2 regions of the Pseudarthrobacter sp. PH31-O2 genome follow, and region 2 is predicted to be linked to the other one. Evidence: predicted binding sites of a transcription regulator. Region 2 holds the regulator's gene; the other holds the start of a gene.

Region 1 (3,410 bases), on a different contig from region 2:
TGATTTACCGCCGGGGAGCAGTTGTTTGCGCAGCTCCTCCGGAGTGACAGCGGTGCCGCGCTTTTTGATGTCCAGCACTCCGATGCCCTGGTCCCTGACCCAGGCCTTGAGCGCCTTGACGTTGTAGGGCATCACGTCCAGGACTTTGAACGCCCGGGCAAAAGGGGTGTCCAGAAGTTCGGGCGCGCAGATGTAAGCGATGTGCTCGTCCACGAGGTGGCCGCCCAGCTGGAGTGCGACGTCGGCCACCAGACCGGCTCGGATGACGGCGCCGTCGGGTTCGTAAAGGTAGCCCTCAACCGGGCCGATCGGGGCGACCGGTCCGCCGTTGAAATCCTCGGCGCTGCTGAGCTCCGCGGCCCCAGCAGGCCCGAGCAGGAGGGCTGCCCGCCGGATCCCCGGGCGCCGGAGCGCATTGAACCACAGTGCGACTTCGGTGACGTCCCCGCCGACCGAGACCCACTGGGCCTCGCAATTGCCGGGTACCGAGTCGTGCGGCATGCCCGGGCCCATCTTCACACCCACCGCCATGCCGGCGCCGGCCAGGGACTCAACAAAGGACAGCGGCGGGGAGAAGTCCTCCGGGTCCCAGAGGCGCTTTGTGCCCGAGGTGGAGGTGGTCCGGCGTGCCGGGTCCAGCCAGACGCCGTCTATTCCCTCGAGGGAAACCGACGTCGCGTCGGAGTGCAGCACTGTGGCGTTCCGGAACGGGATCAGGTTCATCGTGGCGCAGGCCGCCGTCGTCTCGTCCCGCTCCACTGCCGTGACCGTGATGTCCAGCGATGCAAGCGCCATGGAATCGGCGCCGAGGCCGCAGCCGAGATCTGCTGCATGCCGAACGCCTGCCGCCGCGAAGCGCTGCGCGTGCCGCGCCGCCACGGTCAGCCGGGTGGCCTGTTCCAAACCGGCTTGGGTGAAAATCATCTGCCGGGCGAACTCGCCGAACTTGGCTTCGGCCTTGGTCCGCAGCCGGGACTGGGTGAGCACGGCAGAGACGAGTTCGGGGGAGTGGCCGGCCTTCCGCAGGGTTGCGTTGAGGCGGAACGCCTCGTCCTCGCGGTACGCGCCCAGTGACGCCAGCAGCTCCCAGCCTGCGGGGTTGAGGAGCGGGGCGATCTGGTCCTGCGGTGCGTCAGCCATGGGATCAAGCCTAGTTCAGGCAGTCGAGGCGCCGTGCGCCCGATAGGCTAGACGGCATGGAAGACAGCGGCACGGCAAACACCGGCTCGGACGCAGATGACCCCAATGACCGGACCGCCGGCCGGGATGCCGACGGCGGCCGGGCCACCCGCCGGGGATTGGCCCGTTACGCCCGGCCGGCGCTGATCGCCGGCATTGTGCTCGCGGTGGTTTGCGCGGCGCTGCTGGTGATTATCTTTTTCCTTGATTCCTTCAACGCCACGGTTTATTCCGTCGGCGGCAAAGACGTTGCGGACGCCACCGACGAGGCCAGGGACATCCGGGACACTTATGCCGCGGCCCGAACCGGCGGCATCGTCGTCCTGGCCGCCGGCGTCGTCCTTGCCGCCGCCGGCGCCCTGGTGCTGTACCGGCACCGGGGGGAGGCCGGTGCCAGCGACGCGGACAACGGCGAAGACGTGAACTTCGAGGACCTCGGCTGAGGGCAGCCGGCAGTCGTGCGGCGTTAACGGGTGACGAAATTCTGGCACTCACCTTGACCGAGTGCTAACTACTTACATAGAGTCGTCATTAGCACTCTCCCTAGGAGGGTGCTAATACTCAAGCTGGACCTGCCAGGTACGCTGCCGGCACCGCGACGACGGTTTGTGCGCCTTGGCACCACAGCTTTAAAGTCCACGAATTTGCTGACGAAAAGGAGAGGTCCTTGTCGGTCTCTATTAAGCCTCTTGAGGATCGTATTGTTGTCCGCCCGCTCGAAGCCGAGCAGACCACGGCCTCCGGCCTGGTTATCCCGGACTCCGCGCAGGAAAAGCCGCAGGAAGGCGAAGTTGTTGCAGTTGGCCCCGGCCGCTTTGACGACAACGGCAACCGCGTTCCGATCGACGTCACCGTCGGCGACGTTGTTATCTACTCCAAGTACGGCGGAACCGAAGTCAAGACCGGCGGTACCGAGTACCTCGTACTGTCCGCCCGCGACGTCCTGGCGATCGTCGTAAAGTAACTCTTATGGACCCCGCGCCGCCGATCCGTCTGATTCATCTCTGACAGGTCAGTTGCGCGGGGTTCTGTCTTGAAAGGACAAAAACCATGGCAAAGCAGCTTGCGTTTAACGACGCTGCCCGCCGGTCGCTTGAAGCCGGCATCGATAAGCTCGCCAACACGGTCAAGGTGACGCTTGGCCCGCGTGGCCGCAACGTTGTGCTGGACAAGAAGTGGGGCGCCCCCACGATCACCAACGATGGTGTCACCATCGCCCGTGAAGTCGAACTGGACGACCCCTACGAGAACCTTGGCGCGCAGCTTGCCAAGGAGGTCGCCACCAAGACCAACGACGTGGCCGGCGACGGCACCACCACCGCCACTGTTTTGGCACAGGCGCTTGTTAAGGAAGGCCTCCGCAACGTTGCGGCAGGCGCCGCACCGGGCGAGATCAAGCGCGGCATGGAGGTTTCCGTCGAAGCCGTCGCTGCCCGCCTGCTCGAAAACGCACGTCCGGTCGAAGGCACCCAGGTCGCCAACGTCGCCTCCATCTCCGCACAGAGCGACGAGGTCGGCGAGCTCCTGGCCGAGGCATTCGGTAAGGTCGGCAAGGATGGTGTGATCACCATTGAGGAATCCTCCACCACGCAGACCGAACTGGTCCTCACCGAGGGCATGCAGTTCGACAAGGGCTACCTGTCCCCGTACTTCGTCACCGACGCAGAACGCCAGGAAGCAGTCCTCGAAGATGCGCTGATCCTCATCAACCAGGGCAAGATTTCATCCGTCCAGGACTTCCTGCCGCTGCTGGAAAAGGCGCTGCAGAGCTCCAAGCCGCTCTTTATCATCGCCGAGGACGTCGACGGCGAGGCTCTCTCCACGCTGATCGTCAACCGCATCCGCGGCACCCTGAACGTCGTTGCCGTCAAGGCTCCGGGCTTCGGTGACCGCCGCAAGGCCATGCTGCAGGACATCGCCACCCTTACGGGTGCGCAGGTTGTTTCGCCGGAACTGGGCCTCAGCCTGGATACGGTCGGCCTGGAGGTGCTCGGTACTGCCCGGCGTATCACCGTCACCAAGGACAACACCACCATCGTTGACGGCGCCGGTTCGGCCGAGGACGTCGCAGCCCGGGTTTCCCAGCTGCGCGCCGAGCTGACCCGCACCGATTCCGACTGGGACAAGGAAAAGCTCCAGGAGCGCCTGGCTAAGCTGGCCGGCGGCATCGGCGTGATCAAGGTTGGCGCGGCCACCGAAGTCGAGCTGAAGGAAAAGAAGCACCGCATCGA
Region 2 (3,410 bases):
ATCCTTGATGACCGTACCGAAGCCCTCGCAGGAACCGCAGGGTGCCGTGGTCATCACCTGGCCGAGGATGGAACGGACAGCGCGCTGCACCTGGCCGCTGCCGCCGCAGATGTCGCAGCGTTCCGGGTGGCTGCCTTCGCGGCAGCAGGAACCCTCACAGCTGGGACAGGTGACGGCCGTGTCGACTTCGAGCTTCTTGTTGACGCCGAAAACGGCGTCGCGGAGCTCGATCCGGACGCTGATCAGGGCGTCCTGGCCGCGGCGGATCCTGGATGCCGGTCCGGCCTGGCCGCCGGCACCGAAGAACGTCTCGAAAATGTCCTGGAAAGCGAAGCCCTGGCCGGAGTAGCTGCCGCCGCCGGAGCCGTTGGCGTTGCCGTTTTCGTTGCCCGTGGTGTCGTAGATCCGGCGCTTCTGCGGATCGGAGAGTACCTCGTAGGCGTGCGTGACCGCCTTGAACCGCTCAGAGGCGTCGTCCCCCGGGTTCACGTCCGGGTGGAGGGTCCGCGCCAGCTTGCGGTAAGCCTTCTTGATCTCTTCTCCCGTGGCTTCGCGGGAGACTCCAAGAACGTCGTAGTGGCTGCTCAAAGTTGTTATCTCTTCCTGGTAGTACTGCCTGTTAAGGGGCACGAAGTCTGATGCCGGCCCCGCGGGCCGGTCGGTTGCGGGTGGACGCGGTCCGTCAGGGACCGAGAATCCGGGAAAGGTAGCGTGCGACCGCCCGGACGGCGGCCATGGTCGTCGGGTAATCCATCCGGGTGGGGCCCAGCACTCCGACTTTCGCCGTCGCGTCCGGGCCGTAGCCGGTGGCCACCACCGAGGCCTCGGCGAGTCCGTCGTAAGGATTTTCTCTGCCGATGCTCACCGTCACGCCCCGGGGGTCAGCTGCCATGTCGCCGAGCAGGCGAAGCATCACCACCTGTTCCTCCAGGGCTTCCAGCACGGGGCCGATGCTCAGCGGGAAGTCCACGTTTGACCGGGCCAGGTTCGCGGTTCCGGCCATGACCATCCGGTCCTCGCGGCTGCTGGCGGCCAGAGCCTCAATGCCGCGGGCCAGCGCCTGGGCGGCGCTGCGACGCGCGGGCGGGCAGTTGCCGATCACCGAGTGCAGCGACTGCGGCAAGAGGTTCAGCGGGGTCCCTGAGATGCCGCCGAGGAACCGCGTGCGCAGCTCCGACAAGGCCTCATCCGAAAGATCGTGCCCCACGTCAATGACGCGTTGCTCCACCTTCCCGGTGTCCGCGATGAGCACCGCAAGTACTTTACGGGGCGCCAGCAGGACAAATTCGACGTGCCGCACCTTGGCCCGGCTCAGATGGGGGTACTGCACAACGGCGACCTGGTTGGTCAGCTGCGAGAGCAGCCGCACGGTCCGGTCCAGGACGTCGTCGAGGTCCTCAGAGCCTTCCAGCAGGGCCTGGATGGCCCGGCGTTCGGCCGGCGAAAGCCGTTTGACCGCCGAAATCTGGTCCACAAAAAGCCGGTAGCCCTTGTCCGTCGGGATTCGCCCGGCACTGGTGTGCGGTGCCGTAATGAGCCCCTCGTCCTCCAGGGCCGCCATGTCGTTGCGGATCGTGGCACTGGACACGCCGAGGTGGTGCCGCTCCACGAGGGCTTTGGATCCCACGGGTTCGCGTGAATGGACGTAGTCTTCCACGATGGCGCGCAGCACTTCGAGTTTGCGTGGTTCGCTCACGCTCCACCTCCTGTCGACCGTCCCGCATTCGATGCCACCGCCCGCCGCACGCGCCGGACACACAGTGTCCGGGCACACAGTGGCTAGCACTCGACATGCCTAAGTGCTAACCAGTCTAATATGAGTCGCCGCGTTGTTAGCATTGAATTCGCTTCGGGCGTTCTTCCCGGGGCAGGTGTTTTGGGGCACAGCCCACCGAGCGCAAAGCAGTGTGTAACCGATGTCGTACCAGAACTGGGGGCCCCAGGACCTGTCCGCGCCCGCCAAAACCCAACTACCCGAAGTGGCCGTCGAGCGCGGAATGGTGCTCGAAGATGTGCAGTCCGGCTGGGTCGGCGCCGTGACCCGGGTGGAGAAGTCCGGCGGGATGCACGTCGTCGCCCTGGAAGACCGCCGGGGGAAGTCCCGGTCCTTTCGCCTCGGCTTCGGTTTTCTGCTGGAAGGCCAGCCGATCCGGCTGATGCCGCCGGCGCCCCGCGGGAGCGCGGCGGCCGCCGGGGCCCGCACCGCCTCGGGTTCCGTCCGCGTGGCGGGCCAGCGCGCCCAGATCGCCAAAGCCAGCCGGATCTGGGTGGAAGGCAAACACGACGCCGAACTCGTCGAAAAGGTCTGGGGTGACGATCTTCGGGTCGAGGGTATCGTCGTGGAGCCGTTGCATGGCATCGACGACCTCAGCGGGGCGGTGGCTGCCTTCCGGCCCGGCCCCGGACGCCGCCTCGGTGTGCTGGTGGACCACCTGGTGCCCGATTCCAAGGAATCCAGGATCGCGGCGGCCGTGATGGCCTCCCCCGGGGCGGCCGGAAACGTCCTGATCGTTGGCCACCCCTACGTCGATGTCTGGCAGGCCATCCGGCCCGCGGTCCTGGGGATCGAGAAGTGGCCGGTAATCCCCCGCGGTGTGGACTGGAAGACGGGTATCCTGACCGCGTTCGGCTGGCCGCACAGCACCAAGGAAGACATTGGCCTGGGCTGGCAGAAACTCCTCGGCACGGTCCACAACTACGCTGACCTCGAACCCTCCCTGCTGGGCCGGGTCGAGGAGGTCATCGACTTCCTGACCGTCCCCTGAACGCCGCCGCCGGACATTCCTGCCAGCGGGCCGATCCGTGATTGCGCGCACCAGCACGTATTCTTGGTATGGCGGTTGCGCTTCCGGCGCAGCAGCGGCATTTCCAGGCACCAAGGCACCACCGCAATCCGAAGGAAAACACCGTGGCAGATGAAGCACGCGAGCATAACGGCGACAAGGCTGGCTATGGCCGGCCCCCTTACCATGGCGTTCCCGCCAACGCGCTGCCGCTGACGGCCGGCGAGGACCGGCAATGGGCCACCTTGGCTCATTTCGGCGGCATCCTCGGTTGCGTGCCCTCGTTGCTGATCTACCTGATCTTCAAGGACCGCGGACCGTTCACGGCGCAGGAGTCCAAAGAAGCCCTCAATTTCACGCTTCCCCCGACAATTGCTGCCGTGGTGTGCAACCTGCTGGTCTTTATCCCGGTAGTGGGCAACATTTTCGCCGTGCTTGCCACTCTGATCTGGATCGCCGTCACCTGCTTTTCGGTCGCAGCCGGAATCCACGTCAACCGCGGCCAGCCGCACCGCTACGAGTTCAACTTCCGCTTTATCAAATAGGGCCCCGGGCACGCAGGGTTAGTCCGGCAGGATCCTGCGGACCACTGCGTCCGCCAGCAGGCGGCCTTTGAGCGTGAGGATG

The links. Region 2 encodes HrcA, which represses chaperone genes, less so after heat shock. Its sites were predicted from a motif close to TTNGCACTCGNNNNNNNCGAGTGCNAA; they were not measured.
Region 1: a site for HrcA is predicted at 1,664-1,690, ahead of groES (co-chaperone GroES). Genes of this name have one in related genera too.

Annotation. Positions count from the first base shown of each region.
Region 1 is NZ_JASIST010000004.1:297,636-301,045, forward strand. Features, by position in the region: gene QMG72_RS09075 (THUMP-like domain-containing protein) at 1-1,140, opposite strand, end outside; gene QMG72_RS09080 (hypothetical protein) at 1,197-1,622, shown strand; gene groES (co-chaperone GroES) at 1,847-2,143, shown strand; gene groL (chaperonin GroEL) at 2,230-3,410, shown strand, end outside.
Region 2 is NZ_JASIST010000001.1:647,112-650,521, reverse strand. Features, by position in the region: gene dnaJ (molecular chaperone DnaJ) at 1-588, opposite strand, end outside; gene hrcA (heat-inducible transcriptional repressor HrcA) at 683-1,696, opposite strand; gene QMG72_RS02925 (DUF3097 family protein) at 1,917-2,765, shown strand; gene QMG72_RS02920 (DUF4870 domain-containing protein) at 2,909-3,328, shown strand; gene hemW (radical SAM family heme chaperone HemW) at 3,347-3,410, opposite strand, start outside.